DNA from 2 places in the Peribacillus sp. NPDC006672 genome. Region 2 is predicted to be linked to the other one. Evidence: riboswitches for the same ligand, from Rfam matches in the RefSeq annotation. Region 2 holds a riboswitch; the other holds the start of a gene.
What was found. Region 2 has a riboswitch for cyclic di-AMP ahead of ACQKKK_RS17730 (APC family permease). Riboswitches for the same ligand answer to the same signal wherever they lie in the genome.
Positions count from the first base shown of each region.

Region 1: linked by a shared signal. The riboswitch ahead of ACQKKK_RS25580 (cation:dicarboxylate symporter family transporter) and the one ahead of ACQKKK_RS17730 (APC family permease) in region 2 are both predicted to bind cyclic di-AMP.

Region 1 is NZ_JBNNOR010000031.1:7,809-12,614, reverse strand. Features, by position in the region: gene ACQKKK_RS25590 (D-alanine--D-alanine ligase) at 1-548, opposite strand, end outside; gene ACQKKK_RS25585 (hypothetical protein) at 805-1,587, opposite strand; gene ACQKKK_RS25580 (cation:dicarboxylate symporter family transporter) at 2,235-3,494, opposite strand; cyclic di-AMP (ydaO/yuaA leader) riboswitch at 3,667-3,816, opposite strand; gene ACQKKK_RS25575 (efflux RND transporter periplasmic adaptor subunit) at 4,018-4,806, opposite strand, start outside.
Region 2 is NZ_JBNNOR010000010.1:168,189-172,994, forward strand. Features, by position in the region: gene ACQKKK_RS17715 (DUF6044 family protein) at 1-374, shown strand, start outside; gene ACQKKK_RS17720 (glycosyltransferase family 2 protein) at 391-1,413, shown strand; gene ACQKKK_RS17725 (GtrA family protein) at 1,373-1,828, shown strand; cyclic di-AMP (ydaO/yuaA leader) riboswitch at 2,238-2,380, shown strand; gene ACQKKK_RS17730 (APC family permease) at 2,516-4,342, shown strand; gene ACQKKK_RS17735 (helix-turn-helix domain-containing protein) at 4,658-4,806, shown strand, end outside.

The DNA.
Region 1 (4,806 bases), on a different contig from region 2:
TTAGCTGGTTTGACAAAACAAGGGTACCCCAATTCATCAGCTACCTTTTTGATGGCACTTTCAGTATTTTTTTCCCATTCAGAACGAATGAACCAAGTGTATTTAACTTGAGGAAGCCCCGCCTGGGCAAAAATGTTTTTCATGATAACCTTATCCATTCCAGCTGATGAAGCTAAAACGCCATTGCCTACATAAGGAAGGTTCAATAGTTCCAACATGCCTTGTACGGTTCCATCTTCTCCATTTGGTCCGTGAAGCAATGGGAAAATTACGTCATACCCTGTTGATTCACTATTTTCATCAGTTGAATGTGCTTGCAACGCAAGTGGTGAGCTCGATTTTTCAGGTGAAAAAGTCAAAGCCTCTACACTCTCAGCAGGTCCCGTTAACTTCGGTCCATTAATCCATGAACCCTCTTTTGTTATGTAAATCGGATATATATCAAACTTTGCTAAATCGAGAGCCTTAATCACCGCTAAAGCCGTCTGCATAGAAACCTCATGCTCCGCAGATTTTCCACCATAAAGCAAACCAAGTTTAGTTTTCATGAGTTATTACCCTCCAATATTCTTTTAACCATGTTCATTGTATCATTTTACACTAAAACGGGAAAAGCGAAACTTCCATCATTGGTACCTTTCCAATCATTACCATTACCTACTCTTTTCCAATAGGCCAAAGCCACAACTCCTTGTCTCCTGTGTGTCGTCCTCTCATATCTTTTATGCATGAGATAGTAAGTCTTACACCTAAAAAAATCAAAGATATCAAATAATCCAATCCACGCATCCGGAAGTTGGAATATCAGGATAATGATTCATTTTTTAAAACGCTTTCCCACACTTTTTCTTTTCGATTGAAGATGATAAAGACATCCGGCTCCTTAATATTTCTATCCGAAAAGTCATCATGCATCTCATCCATGTTTAAATAATCCCCTACCACCCATGCCGGTATCTCAATCTTCGTTCTTGAGTACTTGACATGCCGAAAGGAAAAAGTGAGCCCCTCTGCCATAATATGAGCCAAAGAAGAAATGATTTCTGCAGGAATGGCCGTCAGCTCTTTTTTCTTTCTGATTCCAAGCCACGTCCTCTCCACTTTTAAAGGCTCCAGCTTTAGCGGAATCAGGCTCCCTAACATCATATAATATGTAGAAAGGGAACGAAAATAAATTTTGTTGAACCAGCCATCATCCTGGGCAAGGTACACAAATTGATTATTCAATTTACGGAAAAATGGAGGGTCCAGATGGGTTTTTGCATGCCCTAAATATAAAAGTTCAGCTAATTCCCTTCCATCCAATTCATCCAGCCCTTCCTCTTCTTCAAAATCGATCCAACAGAAATCTCCATATGCCCGGACATTTTCTTTAACGAGCTTTGCTATATCCTCAGATGAAGCGCTATCAAGCAGGACATTCAAATTGTATTCCCCACCATCAAATTGATGTTTCAATAATAAGATGGAATCCAAGGTATATGGCAAAGAATAGACAAATTCGCGAAAATTGAGTCCATTAAAAATGACAAACCGTTCGGAAGCCTGCATATGCATATATAAGATATCATTGTTATCATTCTTCATAACCTGATCCCCTCCGAGCTCTCAATCAATAATGTTATTTTATCAAACTTTTGGGTATTCAAGTAAGTTATATAACCCGGAATATTATTCATCATCTGAATCGTGTAAATAATGTGAATACCTGAACTCTATAATTACCTATAAGGTTAAGGAACGAACACGACAATTTTTAATAATAGTGAAAAACAAAGAGTTGGAGGAATTGACGACGGATAAAATTGAAAAGGTTTTATCATTAATTCTTTTCATGAGGCAACTTGTGGCAATCAGAATTAGAAAAAAACTTATTTCAGGATGATACGATCCTTGATATCGGATGTGGAGCAAACTGCCTTCGCATTGTATAAAAAAGGACTTCAAAGTGGAGCGTGATTAGATTTAACTACTGCCATGATTCAAGAAAAAATATCGCAAGAATATAACCTGGATATCCCCTTTATCCTTGGCAATGCAACGAACCTTTCTTTCAATAAACCACAAACAGGGTTTTCAGTCATCGAGAGCTTTTACCGAAGTGAATTATTCCATGAAAGCGATGATGTCAACGCTTTCTCTTCGGATTGCAGCTGCTGGATCGTTCAAAAATAAGGATACATTTTTCAAACACAAAAAAATCCAGAGTGATATATCACTCTGGATTTTTTGTATTAAGATACTTGTTCTAATTCTTTATCGGAAGGAGGGTTGAATTGACCTTCCCATTTAGAGATGACGATTGCTGCAAGTGAATTACCGATAACGTTTACTACTGTACGTCCCATATCAAGAATACGGTCGATACCGGCAATAAATGCCAAACCTTCAATAGGAATACCAACTGTTCCTAATGTCGCTAAAAGAACTACGAAGGATACCCCTGGTACACCCGCAATACCCTTAGACGTGATCATTAACACTAGCATTAGCGTAATTTGCTCATAAGCACTTAAATCGATTCCGTACATTTGAGCGATGAAGATAGCTGCCAACGCTTGGTATAATGTTGAACCATCAAGGTTAAAAGAGTATCCAGTCGGAATAACAAATGTAGCTATATGTTTCGGACATCCCGCTTTTTCCATTTTTTCCATAAGTTTCGGAAGAACCGCTTCTGAACTCGCTGTAGAGAACGCAAGTATCAATTCTTCTTTTAGAAGTTTAATCAATGTAAAGATATTGAATCCTACAAATTTTGCGATAAGACCCAGAACGACAATTACAAAGAAAATCATTGTTCCGTATACAGAAAGCGCTAACTTTCCTAACGGAATTAAAGATTCCAAACCGAACTTGGAGATGGTCACACCGATTAGGGCAAATACTCCAATAGGAGCAAATTTCATGATCATATTAGTTAGGTAGAACATTCCTTCTGCTGTACCTTGGAAGAAACGGAATACTGGTTTACCTTTTTCACCGATAGCGGCAATACTAAGTCCAAATAATACGGAGAAGAAAATGATCGCTAACATATCGCCTTGTACCATAGCTTGAACTGGATTGGATGGTACAATGTGAACGAGTGTATCTACAAACGATTCATGCTGCTTAGTTTCTGCTGTATCAACATAAGAGGAGATATCAGTCTGTTCCAGCTTATTCATATTTACACCAGCACCAGGCTGGATGATATTAGCGGAAATTAAACCAACAGCAATCGCAATCATAGTTACCACCACAAAGTATGATAGTGATTTAGCTCCTAGTTTACCTACCGCTTTTAAATCACCTACACCCGCAACTGCAACGATAAGGCTCGATACAATGATTGGTACAACAATCATTTTAATCATTCGTAGGAAAATGTCTCCGAATGGCTGTAAAAAGCTTTGGGCCGTCTCATTACCATAAAAAATGGCACCAACGATAATCCCTAGAATTAAACCAATGAAAATTTGGCTTGCTAAACTTAATTTGAACTTCTTCATATACTTTCCTCACCTTCCATAAAGTCTTTGATGCAAAAACATTTTGTCTCGGTAAGGGAAACAAGATACTAATAGAAAGAAAGTAATTTTTCTTTTTTTGAAAAACTCTGTCTTTACGCCGAAAAAAAAGACACTTCATGTGTCGATTTCTTATTGGCGTGAATATTCACACATGTTCCCTTAAAGACGCTGACGAGGTTAGCTGTCGGGTTAGGAATTGGAAACACAAATTGCCCTTTCATTTCTGAATTCACCCCTAGTGGATTAAAATCCACAAAATTGGGTCCCCCGTTCTTGGAATAAGATTAAGCGAGTTAACTTATAATAAAATATTATACTAAAAAGGTTAATCTGTAAATAATTATTCTCGTCCATTTTAGAAAAAATCTTTAAACATGTCTGAATATTCTGTATTCGTGACGATTGTACCTATTATTACACTTCCCGATTTTTACTCATTTAAGCTATATGGATATATAAATAATAACTAATTTGACATCCCCTTTCTTTAAGAAAGAAGCAGTTATTTTTCCAAAATGCCAAGTAATAGATACCTTACTTTTTCCCTAGAGGTGAATTTTTTATAAGTTTTAGTTTTCACTTTTTCAAATTGAATTGGAGTAATAAAATAGGAATGGTTCTTCACTACCCTATTCGGTTCTAGCAGGATGACATCACCTACCGACGGTCCCTTTATGAGTTCTTGCTTACCTTCTGCTTTAAGCCCTTTTGTAATGTAGTGTTTATCGACATAGCCTTTTTTAGTCAATTTGTAGACATACGGATTTTTTTGGTAATGTACTGCCTCTATGGGAATGGAGGGTACACCGGCTTTCTCATTGGTTATTACAGTAAGGTTGACTTTAGATCCCACCAACAAAGATTCGGTTTCTTCACCCTCCGGTTCAATTAAAGCCTGAAATGGAAATCTGTTATCCTTTTTTAGTGAAGGCTCTTCTGCTGGATAGGAATTGATACGGCCTATCGTTCCTTTCAATGCCTTTTTTAAATCAGAGGAACTTGCTTTTATAGTCATGCCCACTTCAGCCTTTTTCATCTCTTCTTCAGAGAAATCACCTTCAATTCCCATGTTTGTTGAAACGATGGATATAATCGGGTTATTCAGGTTTTTATTGATATTTTTAACTACACCATCAGCTTCACTCGTCGTCACAATCGCTCTAGCCTTCTCCTCAATTGAATTTAATTTAGCATCAAGCATTTTTACTTTTTCATTCAAACTGTTTTTTTCGAGTTCTTGCTTGTACATTTCTTGCTCAATGTTACTTTTAATAAGATCTGAAGAGCTTGT
Region 2 (4,806 bases):
TCGCCCAATTTAATGGGTTTTACACGCTCGATAGCTATAACAATTTCTATCCGCTTACATACAAACATCAATTTCGTCAAATAATTGAAAACGAATTGGCTAAGAATAAAAACATCAGAATCTACTTTGATGAATGGGGAGGACGTTGTTACCTATTTGTTGATGAGCTTGGTAAGCATTATATGTTCAAAAAAGGCTCGAAGAAAGAGTTGGATAATTTGGAGCTTAATGTAGATGCGTTTAAAGGATTAGGCGGCAAGTATATTTTTTCTGCCATACCAATCAATAACGCGAAGGCAAACGGGTTGGAATTGGATAGGATTTTCACAAAGAAAGGGACCGTATGGAAAATTCATTTATACAGAGTCATTTGAAAAAGGGGGGGATATAGTGAATTCACCGATAGTGACGATTGTTGTACCTTGTTATAACGAAGAAAGTGTCTTGCAGGATACCATTTCCCAGCTTTGTGGATTGGTGAAGGGGTTAGTCGAAAAAAATGTAGTTTCTGGTCAAAGTAAAATTCTATTGGTTGATGACGGAAGCAAAGATCAAACATGGAAGATCATATATAAGGAAACGATTAACAATGAATTTGTTCGTGGGCTAAAGCTTTCCCGGAATGCAGGCCATCAAAATGCACTCCTTGCCGGATTGTTAACAGCTAAGGAAGCCTCGGATTGTGTGATTTCAATTGATGCAGATTTGCAAGATGATATTCAAGTCATCCCTGAATTCATTCGGAAATTCACTGAAGGATGTGAAATTGTATATGGCGTGCGCCAGAAAAGGGACCTTGACTCATTTTTTAAACGAACATCTGCAACTGGTTTTTATAAAATGATGAACAAAATGGGGGTCAACCTTGTCTATAATCATGCAGATTTCAGGCTAATGAGCAAAAGGGCAATCGTGGAGTTGGAACGATTTGAAGAAACGAACCTTTTTTTACGGGGAATCGTCCCGCTTATTGGGTTTAAGACGGACTCTGTTTATTATGACCGCAAAGAAAGATTGGCTGGAGAAACGAAATATCCATTTAAGAAGATGGTTGCTTTTGCTCTTGATGGCATTACTTCCTTTTCAGTCACACCGATCCGGCTTGTATTATGGCTAGGATGTCTTTCCTTTTTCATTAGCTTACTTTTTGGTTCATACTTTTTATGGTTAAAGTTTTATGGGCAGACCGAAACTGGTTGGACCTCATTAATTACCTCCATATGGTTGATCGGCGGACTTCAGTTGATTGCTGTCGGCTTGATTGGGGAATATATCGGTAAAATCTATAATGAATCTAAACGCCGGCCTAAATATATTGTGGATCTGGATTTATTTAATCCGCTCGATTTAAAAAAACGGGAGCAACTAGATAATGAACGGACAAGTATTGAAAAACTATCTAAAACACACTAACTCCTTTATCCGCTTTTTATTGGTTGGAATAGTCAATACAGGGGTTGGACTTTCCATCATGCTTTTTCTCATGAATGTTCTTGAATTATCTTACTGGCTCTCGACCTTTTTCGGCAATGGTACGGGAGCAGTAACGAGTTTTCTGTTGAACAGGACTTTTACTTTTAGAAGCGATATAGATTGGCGGAGAGGGGCTGCCCGTTTCTTTTGCGTCATCCTTATTTGTTATTCCGCCGCATATTCTTTAGGCCAAGCCATCGCAAAATCCTTGGAAGGATCCGTTCATTTTTCCATACAGCAAAATGTGGCTGTACTTATTGGAACAATCTTTTATACAGTACTGAACTATATTGGCCAGAAATACTTTGTCTTTAAAAAAAGCAATTTAGGAACAATTCAAGAAGGAAGGAACTAATTAGAATCAAAGAATGCCCCTTTTAAAATGGATGGAAATCAAAGTGGATTCCGAGAAGCGAATTTTTGATTTTCAGCACGGAGTTTATTGTAAACCTATCGAATGGGGGCAGATCCGTTTAATAAGAAAGGTGAACCGTTGATAAATTAGAGATTTAAACAGTTTCGTAATTCGGTAATCTTTTCCTCAAGTATCACCGTTTTGTTCATGGATTTCTTAATAATTGATTGGGAAGTTTCTCTTTTTTAAACAAGTTATTCACCTTTTTCCTACCTTCGAATCATGCGCTTGGATCACTTATGTTATTTACGTCAGAACAAAGCCTCACTTACAATAAATGAAAATTTTACTGTGCAAAATTTTTATTTACTTTTCCATTTCACGGGAGTATGATAATCAACAGTTTCGTATTTCTAAATCGCTTAAACCTTATGGTACGGGGGACCCGTTATTGGGATTATTTATAATCCAAGGGGTGAATCCTTTCAAGGTAGGGCTACTCTTAGGTCCGAATCCGACAGCTAACCTCGTAAGCGTTATATGAGAAGGAAGGTGGAGCTTGTTAGACAAAAAAATGGATGTCTACAGGTCTATTTAGTTATGACTTGTAGGCATTTTTCCGTTTTTCTGGTTTTTACTATAGCTGTGTAACATAAACTTATAACTTAAAAATGGTGGTGGATTCTTATGTTATCTTCTATAAAGAGGTTTTTGATAGGAAGACCTTTAAAATCAAATGCACTAGGTGATCAAAAGCTTAACAAAACAAAGGCTTTGGCGATATTATCTTCTGATGCTTTGTCCTCGGTTGCTTATGGACCGGAGCAAATATTGATCGTTCTGATCACGGTCGGTGCTGCCGCATTCTGGTATTCCATACCCATCGCCATCGGAGTTTTGTTACTGTTGGCTGCTTTGATCTTGTCCTATAGACAAATCATTTTTGCTTATCCCCATGGCGGGGGAGCCTATGTGGTTTCAAAAAACAATTTAGGTATCAATCCAGGGTTGATAGCTGGAGGATCCTTATTGGTCGATTATATATTAACTGTAGCTGTAAGTGTTTCTGCAGGTACGGATGCCATCACGTCCGCTTTTCCCAGCCTTCATTCATATAATGTAGTCATAGCCATCATTTTTGTATTTTTGCTTACCATCCTTAATCTAAGAGGGGTTACGGAGTCGGCCTCTGTTTTGGCCTATCCGGTTTATCTATTCGTTTTAGCATTGTTCATCTTGATTGGTGTAGGAATTTACAAGATCCTGACGGGAGGAGTTTCACCGGAATTACACGCGCCAATCGGGACTCCAGTAGCGGGCATCAGTTTATTCATACTGCTAAGAGCATTTGCATCAGGAAGCTCCGCGTTGACAGGAGTCGAAGCGATTTCCAATGCAATTCCAAACTTTAAAGATCCAGCCCCGAATAATGCTGCAAAAACTTTAATAGCTATGGGTTCCTTACTGGCTGTATTATTTACGGGAATCGTATTCTTAGCTTACTATTTAAGCATTGTTCCTAGCGCAAAGGTGACGGTCGTCTCGCAGATTGCTGAAGTAATCTTTGGTCGGAATTTCATGTATTTCTTCATTCAAGGTACGACTGCATTGATCCTGATACTTGCTGCCAATACTGGCTATTCCGCTTTCCCCTTGCTTGCGGTGAATCTTGCAAAAGATAAATTCATACCAAGGGCGTTTACGATTAGAGGGGACAGATTAGGATATTCCAATGGAATTATCATACTAGGACTTGCATCCATCATCTTAATAGTCGCATTTGGGGGACATACAGAAAATCTTATTCCACTTTATGCGGTAGGGGTATTTATTCCATTTACGTTTTCCCAGACCGGGATGATTGTCAAATGGATTCGCGAAAAGCCAAAAGGCTGGGTCATGAAATTAACCATTAATACAATTGGTGCCACTATTAGTTTTATCGTCACGATGATATTCTTTTTAACCAAATTTACTCACGTTTGGCCTGTTTTGATTTTTTTACCTATCATCATATTAATTTTTCATCGAATTAGGAAGCATTATGAAGCAGTTGGTGACCAGCTAAGGATTACAACTTGTGAGCCCATCTTGCCAATAGAAGGTAATATCATTATTGTGCCTGTGGCTGGTATAACTCATGTGGTTGAGAACTCTTTAAATTATGCTAAATCTCTATCAGCACATCAGGTCATTGCCGTTTATGTTGCTTTTGAAAGAGAAGATGAAAAGAAATTTGAAGAAAAATGGAAAAAGTGGCAGCCAGATGTTAGACTCGTCACACTTAACTCTTATTATAGAAGTATCATTCAGCCATTAACTAAATTTGTGGATACAGTTGAACATAAGGCGAGTGAATCCAACTATAGAGTTACAGTGATCATCCCGCAATTCATTCCGAAGAAGGCCTGGCACAATATTCTTCATAACCAATCAAGTTTACTGATCCGCGCCTACTTACTTTATAGAAGAAATGTAGTTGTTGCGACAGTGCCCTATCATTTGAAAAAGTAATTTCCATTATTATCTAAATGAAAAGAAGCAAACCTTTACACGGTTTGCTTCTTTTCATGTTTACCGTAGTTCAAAGCAGTATATGTAATAAATTTTATCACTTAAAAGGGTTTTGGAAATGCTTGTCGAAAACATAAAAACAACACGCTCATGCTGGAAATGCCAGGCATTGAAATAATGATAAAGTTCCTGAAATGTGAAGTATATAGATACCATTCAACCGTTGTAAATCCGCAAAAAGAAAATAGGTAAGTACTCCGAATTAAGAATTCCAGTTTTCTGGTCTGATAATGTAATATAATAGGAGCGTGATGATTGTTGAGCATCATTCAGAGTTTCAAAAACTTTGATTACTTTCCATTTCAACCGGAATTCGAGACACTTACGGATTACTATATAGAATATAAACAAAGAAATTCAGACTATTCAACTACATTATTCTATCAATTTAAAATTAATCAAGA